3 regions of the Pseudomonas sp. S1_E05 genome follow, and region 1 is predicted to be linked to each of the others. Evidence: predicted binding sites of a transcription regulator. Region 1 holds the regulator's gene; each other region holds the start of a gene.
The links. The regulator FliA, encoded in region 1, starts transcription of late flagellar genes. The targets are predictions, from matches to a motif close to CTAAAGTTTNNNNNNNNNNNGCCGNTAA.

Region 1 (7,191 bases):
CAGCGCCGCAGGACCGTTTGCCAGCGCACCCAGGTGACCGCCTTCAAGGAAGTTGCCGCCGATGATGGCGACAAACGCCATGATGATCCCGATAAGGCTGAGTACGTCCATCAGATGCACGCCTCGACCAGGTGCTTGCCAATATCGTCGAGGCTGTACACCGCGTCGGCGAGTTCAGCTTTGACGATGGCCATCGGCATGCCGTAGATCACACAACTGGCTTCATCCTGCGCCCAGATCGAACTGCCACCCTGCTTGAGCAGGCGCGCGCCTTCACGACCGTCAGCGCCCATGCCGGTCAAAACTACCGCCAGAACTTTGTCGCCGTAGGACTTGGCCGCCGAACCGAAGGTGATATCCACGCACGGCTTGTAGTTCAGACGCTCGTCACCGGGCAGGATTTTCACCGCTCCCCGGCCGTCGATCATCATCTGCTTGCCACCCGGTGCCAGCAACGCCAAGCCCGGACGCAGGATGTCGCCATCCTCGGCTTCCTTGACACTGATACGGCAGAGCTTGTCCAGACGTTCGGCGAACGCCTTGGTGAACGCTGCCGGCATGTGCTGGATCAACACGATCGGTGCCGGGAAACTGGCCGGCAATTGGGTCAACACCCGTTGCAGGGCAACCGGACCACCGGTAGACGTACCGATGGCCACCAGTTTGTAGGGTTTGCGCTTGGGCGCCGGCGAAGACGGTGCGTGGGCCGCTGCCGTTGTGCGGGTTGGTGTAGCCGCCACACGCGCAGGGGTGCTGCTACCACCAAGACTGGAAGACACAGAACTCGGCCCTGGCGTCGGTGCCGGTGCGCTGTAGGCACTGCCACGACGATTACTGCGCGAGATGCTCAGGATCTTCTCGCACAGCAGTTGCTTGACCTTCTCGGGATTACGCGAGATGTCTTCGAAATTCTTCGGCAGGAAATCCACCGCACCAGCGTCCAGCGCATCCAGGGTGACCCGGGCGCCTTCGTGCGTCAGCGAGGAGAACATCAACACCGGAGTCGGGCAGCGCTGCATGATGTGCCGCACCGCCGTGATGCCATCCATCATCGGCATCTCGTAGTCCATGGTGATCACGTCCGGCTTGAGGGCCAGCGCCTGATCGATCGCTTCTTTACCGTTGGTCGCCGTACCGACGACCTGGATGTTGGAGTCTGCTGAAAGAATTTCCGAGACGCGGCGGCGGAAAAAACCCGAATCGTCCACCACCAGGACCTTGACTGCCATAAACACTCCGTTAGGCGGCGGCGGGGCACTAGCGCCCCGCTCCCCCTGAATCAAATACGCCGTGCGGCGTAACGCTTGAGCATGCTCGGAACATCGAGAATCAGTGCGATGCGACCGTCACCGGTGATGGTGGCGCCCGACATGCCTGGGGTTCCCTGGAGCATTTTGCCCAATGGCTTGATGACCACCTCTTCCTGGCCCACCAGTTGATCGACGACGAAGCCGATCCGCTGTGTGCCCACCGAGAGGATCACCACGTGGCCTTCACGCTGCTCTTCGTGAGCGGCAGAACTGACCAGCCAGCGCTTGAGGTAGAACAACGGCAGCGCCTTGTCCCGCACGATCACCACTTCCTGGCCATCCACCACGTTGGTGGTCGACAGGTCGAGGTGGAAAATCTCGTTGACGTTTACCAGCGGGAACGCAAACGCCTGGTTGCCGAGCATGACCATCAGGGTCGGCATGATCGCCAGCGTCAACGGCACCTTGATGACGATCTTCGAACCCTGGCCCTTGGTCGAGTAGATGTTGATCGAACCGTTGAGCTGGGAAATCTTGGTTTTCACCACGTCCATGCCCACGCCACGACCCGACACGTCGGAGATCTCGGTCTTGGTCGAGAAACCCGGGGCGAAGATGAGGTTGTAGCACTCGGTGTCGCTCAGGCGGTCGGCCGCGTCCTTGTCCATCACCCCGCGTTTTACCGCGATGGCGCGCAGGACATTCGGGTCCATGCCCTTGCCGTCATCGGAGATCGACAGCAGGATGTGGTCGCCTTCCTGTTCGGCGGCGAGGATGACTTTGCCACCCCGGGCCTTGCCCGATTCTTCGCGCTCTTCCGGCGACTCGATACCGTGGTCGACGGCGTTTCGCACCAAGTGGACCAGCGGATCGGCCAGGGCCTCGACGAGGTTCTTGTCGAGGTCGGTCTCTTCACCGACCAACTCCAGGTTGATCTCTTTCTTGAGCTGGCGAGCCAGGTCACGAACCAGGCGCGGGAAGCGCCCGAAGACTTTCTTGATCGGCTGCATCCGGGTCTTCATGACCGCGGTCTGCAAGTCGGCAGTGACCACGTCGAGGTTCGACACGGCCTTGGACATGGCTTCATCGGCGCTGTTGGCGCCCAGGCGCACCAGGCGGTTACGCACCAGCACCAGTTCACCGACCATGTTCATGATTTCGTCGAGGCGTGCGGTGTCGACCCGCACGGTGGTCTCGGCTTCGCTCGCCGGTTTTTCCGCCGGCGGCGCCGCTGCCGCGCGGGCAGGTGCCGGTGCGGCAGCTGGTTTGGCTGCGGCAGCAGGCTTCGGTGTTTCGGCCTTGGGCTCGGACGCCTTGGCAGCCGCCGCCGGAGCCTTGGCCACAGGTGTTGCCACCGAAGCAGCAGACGCACCGCCGTTCACATCGGTGAACTTGCCTTTGCCGTGCAAATCATCGAGCAACGATTCAAATTCGTGATCGGTGATCAGATCGCTGCCGGCAGCGGCAGCGTTTGGCGCAGCCGACGCAGGGACCGATGCGATGGCCGACTCCAATGCGTCGACCGCAAAGTTACCTTTGCCATGCAACTGATCGAGCAGTGCCTCGAACTCGTCGTCGGTGATGTCGGAGCTGTCGCCCGGCTCTTTCGCGCTCGCGCTGGCCGCAGGTGCGGCTGGCGCGGCACCGACCGCATCGGCGGCGAACTGGCCCTTGCCGTGCAACTGGTCGAGCAGCGACTCGAACTCGGCGTCGGTGATCTCATCACTGGCCACCTCGGACGTTTCGACCGCAGCGGCCACCGGCGCCTCGGCTTCGGCCTTGACGGCGTTCAGCGAGTCCAGCAACTGTTCGAATTCGTTGTCGGTGATGTCGCCTGATTCGGCTTGCGCCGCTGCTTGTGGCTCTTCAGCCACGGCTGCAACCGGCGCGGCCTCATCAGCCGATTGCGGCTCGGCCAGACGAGCCAGCGCGGCGAGCAATTCAGGCGTAGCAGCCGTAATCGGGCTACGGTCGCGAACTTCGCTGAACATGCTGTTCACCGAGTCCAGTGCTTCGAGAACCACGTCCATCAATTCCGAGTCGACGCGACGTTCACCCTTGCGCAGGATGTCAAACACGTTCTCGGCGATGTGACAGCACTCCACCAGCTCATTGAGCTGGAGGAAGCCGGCGCCCCCTTTTACAGTGTGAAAACCGCGAAAAATTGCATTGAGCAAGTCCGCATCATCAGGTCGACTTTCCAGCTCGACCAGCTGCTCGGACAGTTGCTCTAGAATCTCGCCGGCCTCAACCAGGAAATCCTGAAGGATCTCTTCATCGGCGCCGAAGCTCATTAATGGTGTGCTCCTAACAGAACAGGTCTAATAAAACCTAAAATCCAAGGCTGGATAGCAAATCGTCCACATCGTCCTGACCGGACACAACGTCTTCTCTTTTATCGGCATGAATCTGCGGACCTTCACCCTGAGAGAGATGTTTTTGTGGATCTTTTTCTGCAAGCATCGCTTCCCGGTCATGTTCGATGCCCGCAAAGCGGTCCACCTGACTGGCCATGAGCACAAGTTTGAGCAGATTGGTTTCAACGTCCGTGACCAATTGCGTCACACGCTTGATCACCTGACCGGTGAGATCCTGGTAATCCTGCGCGAGCAGAATGTCGTTGAGGTTGCTCGATACCGCCCGGTTGTCCTTGCTGCTGCGAGCCAGGAAACCGTCGACACGCCGCGCCAGTTCGCGAAACTCTTCGGCCCCGACTTCGCGGCGCATGAAACGCCCCCAGTCCGTGCTCAATGCCTGGGCTTCATCGCCAAGGCTGTTGACCAGAGGCGTTGAGCTTTCGACCAGATCCATGGTGCGGTTCGCAGCGGCCTCGGTCAGCTTGACAACATACCCCAGGCGCTCGGTGGCATCCGTGATCTGGGACACTTCCTCGGCTTGCGGCATGTGCGGATCAATCTGGAAATTGACGATCGCGCTATGCAATTCGCGGGTGAGCTTGCCCACTTCCTGATACAGGCCGCGGTCACGGGTCTGATTGAGCTCATGGATCAGTTGTACCGCGTCACCGAACTTGCCTTTTTCAAGGCTTTCGACCAATTCGACCGCGTGTTTTTTCAGGGTCGACTCGAACTCGCCCTGTGAAGATTCTTTGTGGTCCATAGCTCCCCCGTGGCGCGGTGACTCAACCGATGCGTTCGAAAATCTTCTCGATTTTTTCTTTCAACGCCTGGGCCGTGAAGGGTTTGACGACATAACCGTTTACACCGGCCTGGGCGGCTTCGATGATCTGCTCGCGCTTGGCTTCTGCAGTGACCATCAATACCGGCAGGTGCTTGAGTTTTTCGTCGGCGCGCACGTGGCGCAGCAGATCGATACCGGTCATGCCAGGCATGTTCCAGTCGGTTACCAGAAAGTCGATGCTTCCGCTGTTGAGAACCGGAATGGCGGTGATGCCATCGTCAGCCTCAACCGTGTTGGTGAACCCAAGGTCACGCAACAGGTTCTTGATGATCCGCCGCATCGTTGAAAAGTCATCAACGATGAGGATTTTCATGTTCTTGTCCAATTCGACCTCCAAGCAGTCTTAAACGCGCCCAGCACCTGGACGCGCCATTTCAATCAATTCGGCAGAGCACTCAATGACTGTCTGGAGCACAACAGATCGAGACCGGCGCGGTTCAACCCCGCACCAGCCACGTTCGCAGTGTCCCCACACTGCCTTCAGCGCGCTCGCCACTCCCCCAAACGCCCCCGCAAACGGGCCGCGCACTGGCTGTGTAACTGGCTGACCCGAGATTCGCTGACCCCCAGGACCTCACCGATTTCCTTGAGATTCAATTCTTCGTCGTAGTACAGCGCCAACACCAGTCGCTCGCGCTCCGGCAAATTGGCAATCGCGTCCGCCAGCGCCGCCTGGAAGCGTTCGTCTTCCAGATCGCGTGACGGCTCGAGATGAGCACTCGCGCCATCCTCATGCAGCCCTTCGTGTTCGCCGTCCTGCAAAAGATCGTCGAAACTGAATAACCGGCTGCCCAGGGTGTCGTTCAAAATCCCGTAATAATCATCGAGACTCAATTGGAGTTCGGCCGCAACTTCGTGATCTTTAGCGTCACGGCCGGTTTTAGCTTCAATCGAGCGAATTGCGTCGCTGACCATGCGGGTATTGCGGTGAACCGAGCGTGGCGCCCAATCCCCCTTGCGCACTTCATCAAGCATGGCGCCACGGATTCGAATGCCCGCGTACGTCTCGAAACTGGCGCCTTTGCTGGCGTCGTATTTGGTGGACACTTCCAGCAGGCCGATCATCCCGGCCTGGATCAGGTCTTCGACCTGAACACTGGCCGGCAGGCGCGCCAACAAGTGATACGCAATGCGTTTGACCAGTGGCGCGTAACGCTCGATCAGCTCGTACTGCGCGTCACGCGCCGATTTCTTGTAGAGGTTGTAACCGCTGGCGGTCATAGCACGGGTCCTGCCGTTTGTTGCACGAGGCGCTCGACGAAAAACTCCAGGTGCCCGCGCGGGTTGGCGGGCAGTGGCCAGGTATCGACCTTCTGTGCAATGGCCTTGAAAGCCAGCGAGCACTTGGAACGCGGGAAAGCTTCATAAACAGCGCGCTGCTTCTGGACGGCCTTGCGTACGCTTTCGTCGTAGGGCACCGCGCCGACGTATTGTAGGGCGACGTCAAGGAAACGATCCGTGACCTTTGTCAACTTGGCGAACAGGTTGCGCCCTTCCTGAGGGCTCTGGGCCATGTTGGCCAGGACGCGGAAACGGTTCATGCCGTAATCACGGTTGAGCAGCTTGATCAGAGCGTAAGCGTCGGTGATGGACGTTGGCTCGTCGCAGACCACCAGGAGGACTTCCTGGGCGGCGCGGACAAAACTGACTACCGAGTCACCAATACCCGCAGCGGTATCGATCACCAGCACATCGAGGTTGTCGCCGATATCGCTGAACGCCTGAATCAGGCCGGCATGCTGGGCCGGACTCAGGTGCACCATGCTCTGTGTGCCGGAGGCGGCGGGAACGATGCGGATGCCGCCGGGGCCTTGCAACAATACGTCACGCAGCTCGCAGCGGCCCTCGATCACGTCGGCCAGGGTGCGTTTGGGTGTCAGGCCCAGCAGAACGTCGACGTTCGCCAGCCCCAGATCGGCGTCCAGCAGCATGACCCGCCGGCCTAGCTCCGCTAGAGCCAGGGACAAGTTCACTGACACGTTAGTCTTGCCGACGCCACCCTTGCCGCCGGTCACCGCGATCACCTGTACGGGATGCATGCTGCCCATGTTATTTCTTTACCTTGTCTTGCATAGACGGAGGCCACATGACTGGCTGCGCGTTCGCAACTGGAACAATGCCTGGCAGACCATCGATGTAGGTACAAAAACTGTTCACCTCAGCCAACCTGCTTGGTCGGACTGTGGTAGATGTCAGCGAACATGTCAGCCATGGCTTCTTCGCTGGGTTCTTCCTGCATTTGCACGCTGACGGCGCGACTGACCAACTGATGACGGCGCGGCAAATGCAAGTCATCCGGAATACGTGGTCCATCGGTGAGGTAAGCCACCGGCAATTCATGACTGATTGCCAGGCTCAACACTTCGCCCAAACTAGCCGTTTCATCCAGTTTAGTCAGGATGCAGCCTGCCAGCCCGCAGCGCTTGTAACTATGATAAGCGGCCGTTAGAACCTGCTTCTGGCTGGTGGTTGCGAGCACCAGGTAATTTTTTGCCCGGATGCCACGACCGGCCAGGCTTTCAAGCTGCATGCGCAGCGCTGGATCGCTGGCCTGGAGGCCGGCGGTATCGATCAACACCACGCGCTTGCGCAGCAACGGATCCAGTGCCTGAACCAGGGACTGGCCCGGATCGACGTGGGTGACCGAGACGTTGAGAATGCGCCCCAGGGTCTTGAGTTGCTCCTGGGCACCGATGCGGTAGCTGTCCATGCTCACCAGGGCAATGCTCTGCGCGCCGTA
Region 2 (7,191 bases), 2.5 Mb from region 1:
GAGACGAGTTGCAACGCCGGCGCACGGCGTTTTCCTTGAGTTCCCTGGTGCGCCGCGAGGCCAAGCCCCGGCGCATTCCGGCCAATGAGTACCTGCAGAGGCTGGCGCCGACGCTGCGCAAGAAAGCTCACAACTACAAGGAACGCGGCATGGACTTGGGCGAACTGGACATCATCGCCTTCACCAGCCTCAAGCGCGAAGTGCTCGACCTCAATAGCCACTTCCCCCCGCCTACCGAGTACCTGCGCCAGGGCTGGCGCTCGCTGTCGCTGGTGGGCCCCACGTTTGCCCGCGTCCTGTTTGCCCATCCGGACGCGCCGGACTTTCTACGCAGCAACCTGGGACGCAGCATCGTGTTCGATGTCGGTATCAGTCTGTGAGCCCCTTGCAGGATTTACTCGCCCATGTGCCCCAGCAGGGCTGCGTTCGCTGGATCGGCGTGCGGCCAGAGCGCCACGCGCCGATGATCGAGCTCGACGCGGTAGAGGCACGCCTGGAAGCCGGCCTGACGGGTGATCGCACCCGCCCGGGTATCCGCAATGCGCGCCAGGTGACATTGATCCAGTCGGAACACCTGGCTGTGATCAGTGCGCTGATGGGCCGTGCGCACGATCAGCCGGTATTGCCTCAGGATTTGCGCCGCAACATCGTCGTCAGTGGCATCAACCTGTTCAGCCTCAAGGGCCGGCGCTTCAGGATCGGCCAGGCGATTTTCGAAACCACCGGCTGGTGCCAGCCGTGCGCACGCCTGCAGGACAACCTCGGCCCAGGCACCTTCCAGGCGGTTCGGGGGCATGGCGGAATCACCGCCCGGGTGTTACAAAGTGGAATCATTCGCCTGGACGATGCGGTCACGGTCGAGCCGATACCGGCAAGCGGCTATGCTCCCTTCAATGCGGGCTGAGGTATTGCACCGCAACCGGCATGTAGCTTCTACACATTCAGCAACGTCTACCCCCTGACGAGGCCAATATGACCAGCCGCCTGAACCCTGACGACCAAAAGCATGTCGAAGAGTATCTGCAGTTGTCTCAGCACCAAGTCGAGCGCCGGCCTTTTCGGCCCTGGATGCTCCTGGTGATGGTGTTGGCCGTGACCATCAGCCTGGGCCTGTTGAGCCGCTTTATCAGTTACCTGACGCTATGAGCTGCCTGGCGCTCGCTCGGGTAACCGCACCCGTTTCCTTTAGCCTTGCGAGTTATCCCCATGTCCCATCGTATTGTTATTGTCGGCGGCGGCGCCGGCGGCCTGGAGTTGGCTACCCGTCTGGGTAAGACTCTGGGCAAGCGCGGCACGGCCAGCGTGATGCTGGTCGACGCGAACCTGACCCACATTTGGAAACCGTTGCTGCACGAAGTGGCCGCCGGTTCCCTGAATTCCTCCGAAGATGAACTCAATTATGTAGCCCAGGCAAAATGGAACCACTTCGAGTTCCAGCTGGGGCGCATGAGCGGGCTTGATCGCACGCAGAAAAAAATCCAGCTGGCGGCCACCTACGACGAAGCCGGGCTGGAGCTGGTGCCGGCGCGTGAAGTGCCTTATGACACGCTGGTGATTGCCGTCGGCAGCACCACCAACGATTTTGGCACCCAGGGCGCGGCGCAGCATTGCCTGTTCCTCGATACCCGCAAGCAGGCCGAACGCTTCCACCAGCAACTGCTCAACCATTACCTGCGCGCGCATGCCGGGCAAACCGATGCAGTGCAGCAGATCAGCGTCGCCATCGTCGGCGCCGGTGCCACGGGCGTGGAACTGGCGGCCGAGCTGCATAACGCCGCTCATGAGCTGGCGGCGTACGGCCTGGACCGGATCAAGCCGGAAAACATGCACATCACCCTGATCGAGGCCGGCCCACGAGTGCTGCCAGCGCTGCCGGAACGGATCGGAGGGCCTGTGCACAAGACCCTGGAGAAACTCGGCGTCAACGTCATGACCAATGCCGCCGTCAGTGAGGTGACCGCGGACAGCCTGATCACCGCCGACGGCAATGTGATCAACGCCGGGCTGAAGGTCTGGGCCGCCGGCATTCGTGCGCCGGGTTTCCTCAAGGACATTGATGGCCTGGAAACCAATCGCATCAATCAACTGCAGGTGCTCCCGACCCTGCAGACCACCCGTGACGAAAACATCTTCGCCTTCGGCGACTGCGCGGCCTGCCCTCAGCCGGGTACCGACCGCAATGTCCCGCCGCGTGCCCAGGCGGCGCATCAGCAAGCGTCGTTGTTAGCCAAATCCCTGAAGCTGCGCATCGAAGGTAAATCGCTGCCTGTGTATAAGTACACCGACTACGGCTCGCTGATTTCGCTGTCGCGTTTCTCCGCTGTGGGTAACTTGATGGGCAACCTCACCGGCAGTGTGATGCTCGAGGGCTGGTTGGCGCGGATGTTCTACGTGTCGTTGTACCGCATGCATCAAATGGCGCTGTATGGCGCGTTCCGAACAGCGATGTTGATGCTGGGCAGCAAGATCGGCCGCGGGACGGAGCCGCGCCTGAAGCTGCACTGATTTACACCCTATCCCTGTGGGAGCGAGCATGCTCGCTCCTACAGGGAATCAGCGTCTGTTTCTCAGTGTATCTGCCCCTACCCTTTCGCCTCTTCGCTTACAAACTCCCCCCTTGCGCGACACAGTAGCGATACACCCCGCCTTTTAAATGACCACATCCGAGCAAGGCACCCCGCCCGCTCAGGTGTAGGAGAATTTAAATGACCCGTACCACTAAAAACACTATCGGTCTGCTCGGCGCTGTTTTGGCTGGCGGCATGATGTTGTCAGGCACCACGTTCGCTTCGCAGCCCTTGAGCCAGGGTTATCTTCTGGCCTCGGCCGACCAGGTGGTGAAAACCCCTGAAGGCAAATGTGGCGAAGGCAAGTGCGGCGATGCTTCGATGGCAAAAACCGACACCGACGGCGACGGCAAGGTTTCGCGCGCTGAATTCCAGAAAGTCGCACCAAACTCCAACTTCGACAAAATCGACACCAACCACGACGGTTTCATCGATGAGCAAGAGGCGTACGACAACGTCAAAGCCAACTTCGAAGCCAACGGCAAGAAAATGCCAAAAGGCCTGTTCGAACATTTGAAAGACCGCGACGGCGCCTGAAAACGAAAAAGCCGCGCTTTCTCCCCAGAAAGCGCGGCTTTTTTGTTTACGATTTACACCCGGAAGCGCTGGACCATGCCCTGCAAGGTGTTGGCCAATTTTGACAGCTCGTGGCTGGAGGTGCTGGTCTGATCGGCGCCTGTGGCAGAACGCACCGACAGGTCGCGGATGTTCACCAGGTTACGGTCCACTTCCCGTGCCACTTGTGCCTGCTCTTCGGCGGCGCTGGCGATCACCAGGTTACGCTCGTGGATCTCGTGCACCGACGATGTGATAGCGACCAACGCGTCACCCGCCCGTTCTGCCAGTTCCAGGGTGCTGGCGGCGCGCGAGGCACTGGCGTTCATCGAGTCCAGCGCCAGGCTCGAACCGCTGCGCATGCCCTGGACCATTTGTTCGATTTCCAGGGTCGATTGCTGGGTACGATGCGCCAGGGCACGTACTTCATCGGCGACCACAGCAAATCCACGCCCGCTCTCCCCAGCTCGCGCCGCTTCAATGGCCGCGTTGAGCGCCAGCAGATTGGTTTGCTCGGCGATGGCCCGAATGACTTCCAGTACCTTGCCAATGTGTTGGGACTGGTTAGCCAGCGATTGCACCAATTCGCCGGTGTGTTGCACTTCACTGGCCAGGGCACTGATGGCGTTTGCCGTTTCGCTGACCCGTTCCTGCCCCAAATGCGCCGATTCACTCGACTGACGGGTCGCATCAGAGGTCGACACTGCATTGCGCGCCACCTCTTCCACCGCCGTGGTCATTTCATTGACCGCCGTGGCCGCCTGCTCGATCTCGTTGTTCTGCGCTTGCAGGCCCTGTGTGCTGTCGAGGGTGACGGCGTTCAGTTCATCCGCCGCCGCGGCCAGTTGCGTGGCCGAACCGCTGATGGCTTGCAGGGTTTCGCGCAGGTTTTGCTGCATGGTTGCCAGGGCCTTGAGCAAGCGACTGACTTCATCGTTGCCATGCGTTGCAATCGGCTGGGTCAGGTCACCCTGGGCGACGCTTTCAGCGGCGCCCAGTGCTTCGCTCAATGGACGCACGATGCTGCGGGTCAACAACATGGCCAGCGCCACGGTCGCCAGCGCCGCAAGGGCAATGAACAAGCTGACAATGGTTCGCGACGTTTCGTAGTGCGCTGCAGACTTCTCGCTTTCCACGACGACCTGCTTGGCAAACAGTTCCGCCAGGTCATTGAGTTGCTTGCCGGAACCATCGACCACGGTCTTCATGTCGACCAGCAGCAATTTGGTCAACTCGTCACGGCGCCCCTGCTCGGCCAAGGTGAAAGACTGGGCAATGCCGGTACGATAGGCCGCGAACGTGGTTTTGAACTGGTCATACAAGGCCCGCCCTTCAGGGGTAGCGACCAAATGGTCATAGGCCGCGATTTTCTCCCCCAGCTCCTTGTCGCGCGTGTCCATCTGGCCGCGGTATACCGGGATATTCTTGGGGTCCTGGTCCAGCGCCATGCGCAGGGAAATGGTGCGGATACGCAGCATCAATTCGCGAATTTCGTCACCGCCGCGAATGCTCGGCAACCATTGCTTTTCCACTGCCACCTCGCTTTCGCGGATGCTGGACATCTGCCCCAGGGCGAAGATACCGAGTAACGCTACCAGCACGGCGATCAAAGCGAACCCCAGAGCCGCCCGAGGAGCGATATTCAACTGACGAAGCAACATGACGAGCGACCTTTTTTCTTGTAATGACCAGGAGTTGGGGGTGTTGTTCGGCAGTCCCCCATTGCCTGTTTATCGGCAACTTGTATGACGACTTAAGTGATCACTTTGTCGCAGGCAAAAAAAATCCCCGTATCTTTCGATACGAGGATTTTTAATATGGTCGGGGTAAGGGGATTCGAACTCCTGACATCCTGCTCCCAAAGCAGGCGCGCTACCGGACTGCGCTATACCCCGGTAAAAAAAAGGCACCTTCAAAAGGCGCCTTCTTCGATCAGCGCTTTTGGCCTCTGATCTTAAGATTCGATTCCAGTATTACCTGGTTTCAAAAATGGTGGGTCGTGTGGGATTCGAACCTACGACCAATTGGTTAAAAGCCAACTGCTCTACCAACTGAGCTAACGACCCAAATATGGTCGGGGTAAGGGGATTCGAACTCCTGACATCCTGCTCCCAAAGCAGGCGCGCTACCGGACTGCGCTATACCCCGGTTTGAAATTGGCTCCGTGACCAGGACTCGAACCTGGGACCCAATGATTAACAGTCATTTGCTCTACCGACTGAGCTATCACGGAACTGCATATTTCAAGTTACAACTTTACAGCTTGTTTCACCTCTTCGACCCGTTCGCATCGCTGCGTTCGTGTGTCTGAGGCGCGCTATTCTACAATCCTAAGCGCCTCTGTCAACCCCCTAAATTGCTTTCAAGTTAATGATTTGCAACTTAATTCAGATTTCTGCCCAGTGAGCTGAAACCCTTCGAGGTGACCTACTGCGGGGCGCACTTTACAAGCCTTTTCCTTTGAGTTCAACAACCTGACGAAAAAAAGGCCCCGCAATGCGGGGCCTTTTCATTTTTGCTACCAGCGGGAATCAGGCGAAGACAATCTCGTCGTTCTCCACCACCCCTTTGGCGACGTCGCCGGGCATGAAACGTCCCGACAGGATCAACTGCGCCAGCGGGTTTTCGATCCAGCGCTGGATCGCTCGTTTGAGCGGCCGTGCACCGTAGACCGGGTCGTAACCCACCGCAATCAGCTTGTCCATGGCCTCTGGGCTCAGTTCCAGCTTCAACTCCCGCTCTGCCAGGCGACTGCGCAGACGACCCAGCTGGATCTCGGTGATGCCCGCGATCTGATCCCGCGCCAACGGCTCAAAGATCACCACTTCATCGACCCGGTTGATGAATTCAGGACGGAAGTGGACGGAAATCGCATCCATCACTGCCGCGCGCTGCGCTTCACGATCACCCACCAGCTCCTGGATCTGTGCCGACCCCAGGTTGGAGGTCATGACGATCACGGTGTTCTTGAAGTCCACGGTGCGGCCATGGCTGTCGGTCAGACGGCCATCTTCCAGCACCTGCAACAGGATATTGAACACATCCGGGTGGGCCTTCTCGACCTCATCCAGCAGAATCACCGAATAAGGCTTGCGACGTACCGCTTCGGTCAGGTAACCGCCCTCTTCATAGCCCACGTAGCCCGGTGGCGCACCGATCAGGCGAGCAACGGAGTGCTTCTCCATGAACTCGGACATGTCGATCCGCACCATCGCCTCTTCGGTATCGAAGAGGAATTCGGCCAGCGCCTTGCACAGCTCGGTTTTACCGACACCGGTCGGGCCGAGGAACATGAACGAGCCGCTTGGGCGATTGGGGTCGGACAGCCCCGCGCGTGAGCGCCGCACCGCATTGGACACCGCGACCACCGCCTCTTCCTGGCCGATGACGCGCTGGTGCAACAGACTTTCCATTTTCATCAGCTTGTCGCGCTCACCTTCGAGCATTTTCGACACCGGAATGCCAGTCCACTTCGACACGACTTCAGCGATCTCTTCCTCGGTGACCTTGCTGCGCAGCAACTGGTTCTCGCTGTGACCATGCTGGTCGACCATTTGCAGGCTGCGCTCCAGGTCCGGGATGACCCCGTATTGCAGCTCGGCCATGCGGTTCAGGTCACCTTTGCGCCGGGCCGCTTCCAGTTCCTGGCGGGACTGCTCGATTTTCTGCTGGATCTGCGCGGAGCCCTGGACTTCGGCTTTCTCCGAGTTCCAGATTTCCTCCAGGTCCGAATACTCGCGCTCGTGACGAACGATTTCTTCCTGGAGCTTTTCCAGGCGCTTGATTGCCGCTTCGTCGCTTTCTTTCTTCAGTGCCTGGGACTCCACCTTCAACTGGATCAGCCGGCGTTCAAGACGGTCCAGCACTTCCGGCTTGGAGTCGATTTCCATGCGGATACGGCTCGCCGCTTCGTCGATCAGGTCGATGGCCTTGTCGGGCAACTGACGATCGGTGATGTAGCGATGGCTGAGCTTGGCCGCGGCAATGATCGCGCCGTCGGTAATCGCCACTTTATGGTGAACTTCGTAGCGCTCTTTGAGGCCACGCAGGATGGCGATGGTGTCTTCTT
Region 3 (7,191 bases), 1.1 Mb from region 1:
GCCCGCGTGCGTCCCAGATAGCCAGGTCGGCGGCGCCAAGGCGGCTTTGCAGGTACTCGCGTGTCGCGGTGGGTTCCTCGTGCAGGGTCAAGGTCACCGGACCGCCCACCGCTGGCGGGATTTGGATCGACATCGGCGAGCCTTCCGCCAGCCAGGCCGTCAGGCCACCGTCGAGGTAGTGGTACTTCTGGTGGCCGATGACATCGAGCAACCAGATGAAGCGCCCGGCCCAACCGCCGCCTTCGTCGTCGTAGACCACGTACACGGCGTCGGGATTGTGGCCCAGTTCACCGAACAGCGCTTCCAGCGCCGCTTGCGGTGGCATCAGGCCCGGCGCCGGCGGCTGGCCGAGTTGCGTGCGTTTCGGATCGACGAAGCGCGCGCCGGGAATATGGCCTTCGGCATAGCGGGCGCTGCTGGTCAGGTCCACCAGGATGAGATCGCGGGCGTCGAGGCGAGGAAGCAAGTCGCTCGGCTCAATCACCAGCGGCAAGCCAGAGAAGTCAGACATGTGAGGTCTCCAGGGCACAAAGGGGAGGATTGTAGCGGGTCATTGGCCGCGATGGCTAAAGCTGTGCAGGGCTTTCTCGATGCACTGCGCGGTTTTCCCAAAGGCCTGCACGGTGATATCCGAAAACGGCCCACCACCCTGGTCTGCGGCCACGATCATGATGACGCGGCCGTTGTTGACCAGCGAACGCAGCATCAAGTGTTCACCGCGAAATTGTGCGCGCAGGCCGGGCGGCAGCAGCGCCGAGAATTGCGCATTGTTGGCCGGGGTCAGGCGCACCTGGGCCTGTTGCGCCAGCAAGCGTTGCAACACGGTGCTTTGACTGACCACGAAATTCAATCCGGCTGCTTCCTTGGGCAGCCCGGCGGTCTGGTGTACGCGCAGATTGGCGTGGGTGCGGTCGGCCATCAGGATCATCACCCGGCGCATGCCACACGCCACCAGGGCGTCCCGTGCCGAGTTGGTCAGGTGCATGGCATTGGTGAACCGACTCGGCTCAGCCAGTAATTCGGCGCATTGCCCGCGCCACTTCGTCAAGTCTTCGGCAGACGGTCCCGGGGCAGGCAGCAGACCAGCGTGGATACGATGGGTACCCCACGGCCAGAGCAGCGCAACGGCGGGATGGAAGAGGTCTGGCGCCGCGTGGTGGCGGGCGCTGTTGGCCGCCTGCTGGTGCAGTTGCTGCTGCAACTCGTCCATTGGCATTTGCAGGTAAAGACTGGTCAAGTATTGCCAGCGCTGACTGTGCGGGCAGTCCCAGGATTGTTGCGCCGACAGTGCCAACCCGTTGGCCAGCAACACGGTGTTGGCCGGCTGGTTGAGCCAGCGACGCAGTGTCGGGTCGTCATCGAGACGGTTTTGCTGGCGCAGCGGATGATCGATGTCACGGGCGATGCGCAGAACCTGCACCAGCTCACGTTGCTCCATGAGCAGCAGCCTGTAACCTTGTTGGACCCAGTTCGGCAGGTGCCAGGTTTCCACCAGTGTGCGGGCGATACGCAACAAGCGAACGCCGAACAATTGTTTCTCGACTTTGCGTGCCGACTCGCCCTTGTGGATAACCCGCAGTTCCCACTCTTCGAGCAATTGCGGGTGGGTCAGTGCCAGCGGCCATAACGGCGACAGGAATAACAGGCTGCCCCAGTGGATGTCCTGCCACAGCCTGGCCAGGCGTGCGGCGAAAAAACCGTTGGCCTGTTGCGTGGCGTGCTGGCTGATCAACTGCAACTGTCGCAGGGTCGCTGGAATTTGCGATTCAGGCATGGCAGGCAGCCGAGCGAGCAACTCTTCGGTGCGCTTCAAACCCAGGCGCGTGATCGCCACCTCAAGGTTTTCCGCTGGCTCGGCCATGCTGCCGTGAGTCTGCCGATTGGCTTCGCGAATCACACACAATGCCAGTGCAGGGCTGTCCTGCATCAGGTCGGCGATGTCGCGCAATGAGCTGCGATTGTCGGTGATTGCCTTGCAAACCCGGTCATGGCTGTCCTGTGGGACAGGCAGGCGCACGCCATCGAGAAGCTTTACCCAGCCTTCGAGCGTGGTCGGTTTTTGCGGTGGAACGTTCGTTTCATTAGCCATGGTTGGACGTGATCATCGTCTGCATTACCTACGCCCAGAATGGGCCAAATTGGCTTTTCGCCTGAACTGGCTATAGTCTGGCGCAGTTTTGCCGATAAGTAGAAGAAGAGATTTTTTAACTTCCGAATATGACCTTGAACCCGACTCAGTAAGTGCTCTCCTACCTATGGCTAAAATAATCGGCATCATCGTCGTATTCGCTAGCGTGCTCGGCGGATACGTGCTCTCCCACGGCAAAATTGCCGCCCTGATCCAACCCTTCGAAGTCATGATCATTGGCGGCGCAGCCCTGGGTGCGTTCCTGCAGGCCAACCCCGGCTATATGACCATGCACGTGCTCAAGAAATCCCTGAGCATGTTCGGCTCGCGCTTCAGCCACACCTTCTACCTGGAAGTGTTGGGGCTGGTTTACGAAATCCTCAATAAAAGTCGCCGTGAAGGCATGATGGCCATCGAAGGCGACATCGAAGATGCCGCGGCGAGCCCCATTTTCGCCAAGTATCCCGCAGTGTTGAAAGATGAACGCATGACCGCGTTTATCTGTGATTACCTGCGCATCATGTCGTCCGGCAACATGGCTCCCCATGAGCTGGAAGGTCTGTTCGACATGGAACTTTACAGCCTCAAGGAAGACCTGGAGCATCCTTCCCATGCGGTCAACGGCATTGCCGACGGCATGCCCGGTTTCGGTATTGTCGCCGCGGTACTGGGTATCGTGGTGACCATGGCCTCGCTCGGTGAGGGCGACCAGGCTTCCATCGGCTTGCACGTAGGTGCCGCACTGGTGGGTACCTTCTTCGGTATTCTCGCCGCTTACGGTTTTTTCGGCCCCCTGGCCCATTCCCTGGCCCACGATGCCAAGGAAGAGCTGAACGTATACGAAGCGATCAAAGCCTCGCTGGTGGCCTCGGCTTCTGGCATGCCGCCATCGCTGGCCGTGGAGTTCGGGCGCAAGGTTCTGTACCCGGCGCACCGTCCTAGCTTCGCTGAGCTGGAACAAGCGGTTCGCGGTCGCTAAACCATGGAAAATAATCAGCCGATAATCGTCAAGCGCGTAAAGCGCATAGCCGGCGGACATCACGGGGGCGCCTGGAAAATCGCCTTCGCTGACTTCGCGACGGCGATGATGGCGTTCTTCCTGGTGCTGTGGCTGCTGTCCACCGCGACACCGGAACAGAAGATCGCCATCGCCGGTTACTTCAAGGACCCGGTCGGGTTTTCCGAAAGTGGCACGCCCTACATCATTGACCTGGGCGGCTCGCCGACCCTGGCGCCGGAAAACACCCTCAACCCTGAGGTGAAGTCCCAGCCTCAGCCGGACAAGGTGACGGTCGACGCCGAACAGGTCGAAGGCATGGCCGAGATGGTCGAGAAGGAACGCCTGGAGCTGTTGCTGCAGGAACTGCAGAACAAGGTGGAAGAAAACCCGCAACTGCAGAAGTTCAAGGACCAGATCCTGTTCGAGATCACCACCGACGGCTTGCGTATCCAGATCGTGGACGCCGAGAACCGGCCGATGTTCGATTCCGGCAGTGCGCGCCTGAAGCCGTATTTCGAAGACATCCTGCTGGCCATGGCCGACACCATCAAGGCGGTGCCGAACAAGATCAGCGTCAGTGGCCACACCGATGCCAAGCCGTTCGCCGGTACCGGCGACTTCGGCAACTGGGAGCTGTCGGCCAACCGTGCCAACGCCGCACGCCGTGCGCTGGTGGCGGGCAGTTATCCGGAAGATCAGGTGGCGCGGGTGGTGGGTTATGCCTCGTCGGCACTGTTCGACCGCGAGAATCCGCTCAACCCGGTCAACCGCCGTATCGACATCATCGTGCTGACCAAGAAAGCCCAGCGTGCCATCGAAGGCTCGCAAGGTGCGGAACCGGCTCCGGAACCGACACAAGGCCAAGGTGGCCCAGGTGAAGTGCCGGCCAAACCGGCCGATCCAAACGCCTTGCCGCCTGAAAAGGAACCGCTACCGGCCCACGAGCTGCGCGAACGCCTGAACCTGTTCGACAACCCGGCCCCCAAACCGCCGGAAGCGCCGAAACAGTGATACGAAAAAGCCGCGATATGATCGCGGCTTTTTTGTGCCTGAATGGCCAATTTCAAAGCTAATCACCGACCCCTGTAGGAGCGAGCTTGCTCGCGATGGATGTCCAGACACCGCTGGATGTCAGGCCGCCAGCGTCATCGTTGACGACCATCGCGACGGTTCGACGCTTCGACAAGCTCGCTGCTACAGGTTCGGTGTTATGCCGGTGGGTGAGGTCGCCCGGGAAAAAACCGAAAAACCATCCATGTCCGAGATTGATGTGGGAAATCTCTTAGTTGCATAAACCGGGGTTTTCTTCATCTGGGGCGCGCCTATAGTTTCCCCGTCACCGACGAAAACGGTGATCGACTTTAGCCGGTCGTATCAGATGATGCACAAGCGCCCGTATAATCGCGGCGCTTTTTGCTGCCTTGGGTCTGCATGTCTATGGTGGCTGTGCGTGGGACACCTTCGGGTGTGCCGGAGTCATCTGCCGGTCGGCTAACCCGCGCATAGCTACCACCTAATTCGTTTAGCCGCGAAAGGTGGAGCTTCATTTATCAGATGAGATTCAGCCATGCCTAAATACCACCCCCTCCAAAACAATTTCAGCGCCGGCCCGATCCTGTACATCGATACCGGGGCCCGAGCTGTCGACCTGCTCGAAAACGCTGTCCACCGCCTCAAAATTGCCCGTAACCTGCTGAATAGCGTCACCTGCCTGAGCGTCAGGAATGCTGAAGGTCATGACCTGGAACACTTCGCCAGTGCCGCCCACCTTCTGTTGCAGGACGGTTGCGATGCGCTGGATGTGCTGGGTTGGTCGCTGGAAAAAGCCGCCCGCTAAATGCAAAAAAGCCGCGAAATGCTCGCGGCTTTTTTATGCCTGAATGGCCAATTTCAAAGCTAATCACCGACCCCTGTAGGAGCGAGCATGCTCGCGATGGATGTCCAGACACCGCTGGGTGTCAGGCTGCCAGCGTCATCGTTAACGACCATCGCGGCGGTTCGACGCTTCGACAAGCCCGCTCCCACCGGGACAACGCCGCTTAATAACCACCCTGCGGCAAGCTCGCGATGATCGAGCGATAGCTGTTCATCCGCTGCTGTTGCACGCGGCCGTCTTCCAGGGCCTTGAGCAGCGCACAGCCGGGTTCGCGGTCGTGTTTGCAATCGCGGAAGCGGCAGGTGCCGATCAGGTCGTTGAATTCGATGAAGCCGGCTTCGACGTCGGCGCGGCTGACGTGGCCGAGGCCGAATTCGCGGATGCCCGGGGAGTCGATCAATTCGCCACCACCGGGGAAGTGGAACAGGCGCGCGGTGGTGGTGGTGTGGGTGCCTTGGCCGGACAGCTCGGACAAAGGTCCGACGCGGGTGTCGACGTCCGGCAGCAGACTGTTGACCAGCGACGACTTGCCGACGCCGGACTGGCCTACGAACACACTGATGTGCCCGTCCAGTTGCTGTTGCAGTTGCTCCATGCCGTTGCCGTGGTGCGCCGACACTTCCAGCACCGGGTAACCCAGCGTGCGGTACACCGCGAGCAGGGCGTTGAGTGCCGGGGCGTTCTGCTCGTCGATCAGGTCGAACTTGTTGAGCAGCAACAGCGGGCGAATGCCGGCATGTTCGGCGGCCACCAGATAACGGTCAATCAGGTTGGCGTGAGGCTCGGGCAGCGGAGCGAAGACGATCACGATCATGTCGACGTTGGCCGCCACGGGCTTGAGCTGGCCGCGGCTGTCCGGGCGGCACAGTTCGGTGTTGCGCGGCAATTGCGCGACGATCACCCCGATGCCCTGATTGCCGGCGCGCCACACCACCTGATCGCCGGTCACCAGCGCCGGCAGGTTGGCGCGCAAATGGCAGCGAAACACCTGGCCAGCCAGTTCGCCAGCCAGCGCTTCGACTTCGACCTGCACACCAAAATGCGCAATCACAAGGCCTGTCTGTTCCGGGCCCAGGTCGCCACCCTCGAGTGCCTCGACCGCCGAGGACTCGCGTTTGGCGGCGCGGGCAGCGCGCTCGCCCTGAATTTTTTCGATGCGCCAGTTCTGACGACGATTGAGTTGGCGTTTGGCCATGGGTGTTCCACAAGAAGAATGCAGCGATTAGGTAAAACGGCCGCGAGTTTAGCACGCCCCGAGGCCTCCCTAAGCTAAACTGCGCAGCATTGCCTAGGAGTCGACACATGCTAAACGCGCAAAACCTGATCTGGATCGATCTGGAAATGACCGGTCTGAACCCTGACACCGACGTCATTATCGAAATGGCCACCATCGTCACCGACAGTGAGCTCAACACCCTGGCCGAAGGCCCGGTGATCGCCATTCACCACAGTGACGAAGTGCTCGCCACCATGGACGAGTGGAACACCCGCACCCACGGCAACTCGGGCCTGACCCAGCGTGTGCGTGAGAGCCGCATCAGCATGGCCGAAGCCGAAGCGCAAACCATCGCGTTCCTGGAACAGTGGGTGCCGAAGGGCAAATCGCCGATCTGCGGCAACAGCATCTGCCAGGACCGTCGCTTCCTTTATACCCACATGAAAGGCCTGGAAAGTTACTTCCACTACCGCAACCTCGACGTGTCGACTCTCAAGGAGCTGGCGGCACGCTGGGCGCCGGATGTGCGTGACAGCTTCAAAAAGGGCAGTACCCACCTGGCACTGGACGACATTCGCGAATCGATCGCGGAGTTGCAGCATTACCGCAAGCATTTCATCAAGGTTTGATTTGCCGGTGTCTGGGCGGGCCTCTTCGCGAGCAAGCCCGCTCCCACAATTGATCGCGTTCACAATTGGGCTTCTGTGGGAGCGGCGGTGCGACGATTCGACTTGCTCGCGATGGGGCCAGCACAATCTACAAGGCACGCCCCCCTTTGGTGCCGCCCCTTAATGGCTAGACTGCGCGCCTTCTCGCAAGGACTGCCGCCATGTTGCTGATGCTTTACCTGATCGCCATTACCGCCGAAGCCATGACCGGGGCGCTGTCCGCGGGGCGGCGGGGCATGGACTGGTTTGGCGTGGTGCTGATTGCCTGCATCACGGCGCTGGGCGGTGGCTCGGTGCGCGATG

Region 2: AB4N33_RS25740 (methyl-accepting chemotaxis protein) is a predicted target of FliA. The motif match lies at 4,853-4,880, and genes of this name have one in related genera.
Region 3: motA (flagellar motor stator protein MotA) is a predicted target of FliA. The motif match lies at 2,160-2,187, and genes of this name have one in related genera.

The regions. Positions count from the first base shown of each region.
Region 1 covers NZ_JBFRHM010000001.1:3,059,252-3,066,442, forward strand. The annotation lists gene AB4N33_RS14140 (flagellar motor protein) at 1-111, opposite strand, end outside; gene AB4N33_RS14145 (protein-glutamate methylesterase/protein-glutamine glutaminase) at 111-1,229, opposite strand; gene AB4N33_RS14150 (chemotaxis protein CheA) at 1,280-3,544, opposite strand; gene AB4N33_RS14155 (protein phosphatase CheZ) at 3,582-4,370, opposite strand; gene AB4N33_RS14160 (chemotaxis response regulator CheY) at 4,393-4,764, opposite strand; gene fliA (RNA polymerase sigma factor FliA) at 4,932-5,672, opposite strand; gene fleN (flagellar synthesis regulator FleN) at 5,669-6,499, opposite strand; gene flhF (flagellar biosynthesis protein FlhF) at 6,610-7,191, opposite strand, start outside.
Region 2 covers NZ_JBFRHM010000001.1:5,559,883-5,567,073, reverse strand. The annotation lists gene AB4N33_RS25765 (DUF1780 domain-containing protein) at 1-380, shown strand, start outside; gene AB4N33_RS25760 (MOSC domain-containing protein) at 377-904, shown strand; gene AB4N33_RS25755 (DUF3094 domain-containing protein) at 973-1,146, shown strand; gene AB4N33_RS25750 (NAD(P)/FAD-dependent oxidoreductase) at 1,207-2,505, shown strand; gene AB4N33_RS25745 (HvfA family oxazolone/thioamide-modified RiPP metallophore) at 2,706-3,104, shown strand; gene AB4N33_RS25740 (methyl-accepting chemotaxis protein) at 3,158-4,783, opposite strand; tRNA gene AB4N33_RS25735 (tRNA-Pro) at 4,941-5,017, opposite strand; tRNA gene AB4N33_RS25730 (tRNA-Lys) at 5,113-5,188, opposite strand; tRNA gene AB4N33_RS25725 (tRNA-Pro) at 5,194-5,270, opposite strand; tRNA gene AB4N33_RS25720 (tRNA-Asn) at 5,280-5,355, opposite strand; gene clpB (ATP-dependent chaperone ClpB) at 5,654-7,191, opposite strand, start outside.
Region 3 covers NZ_JBFRHM010000001.1:4,189,086-4,196,276, reverse strand. The annotation lists gene rhdA (thiosulfate sulfurtransferase) at 1-511, opposite strand, end outside; gene AB4N33_RS19315 (HDOD domain-containing protein) at 551-2,089, opposite strand; gene motA (flagellar motor stator protein MotA) at 2,256-3,107, shown strand; gene motB (flagellar motor protein MotB) at 3,111-4,139, shown strand; gene AB4N33_RS19300 (hypothetical protein) at 4,696-4,965, shown strand; gene rsgA (small ribosomal subunit biogenesis GTPase RsgA) at 5,168-6,199, opposite strand; gene orn (oligoribonuclease) at 6,307-6,849, shown strand; gene AB4N33_RS19285 (trimeric intracellular cation channel family protein) at 7,050-7,191, shown strand, end outside.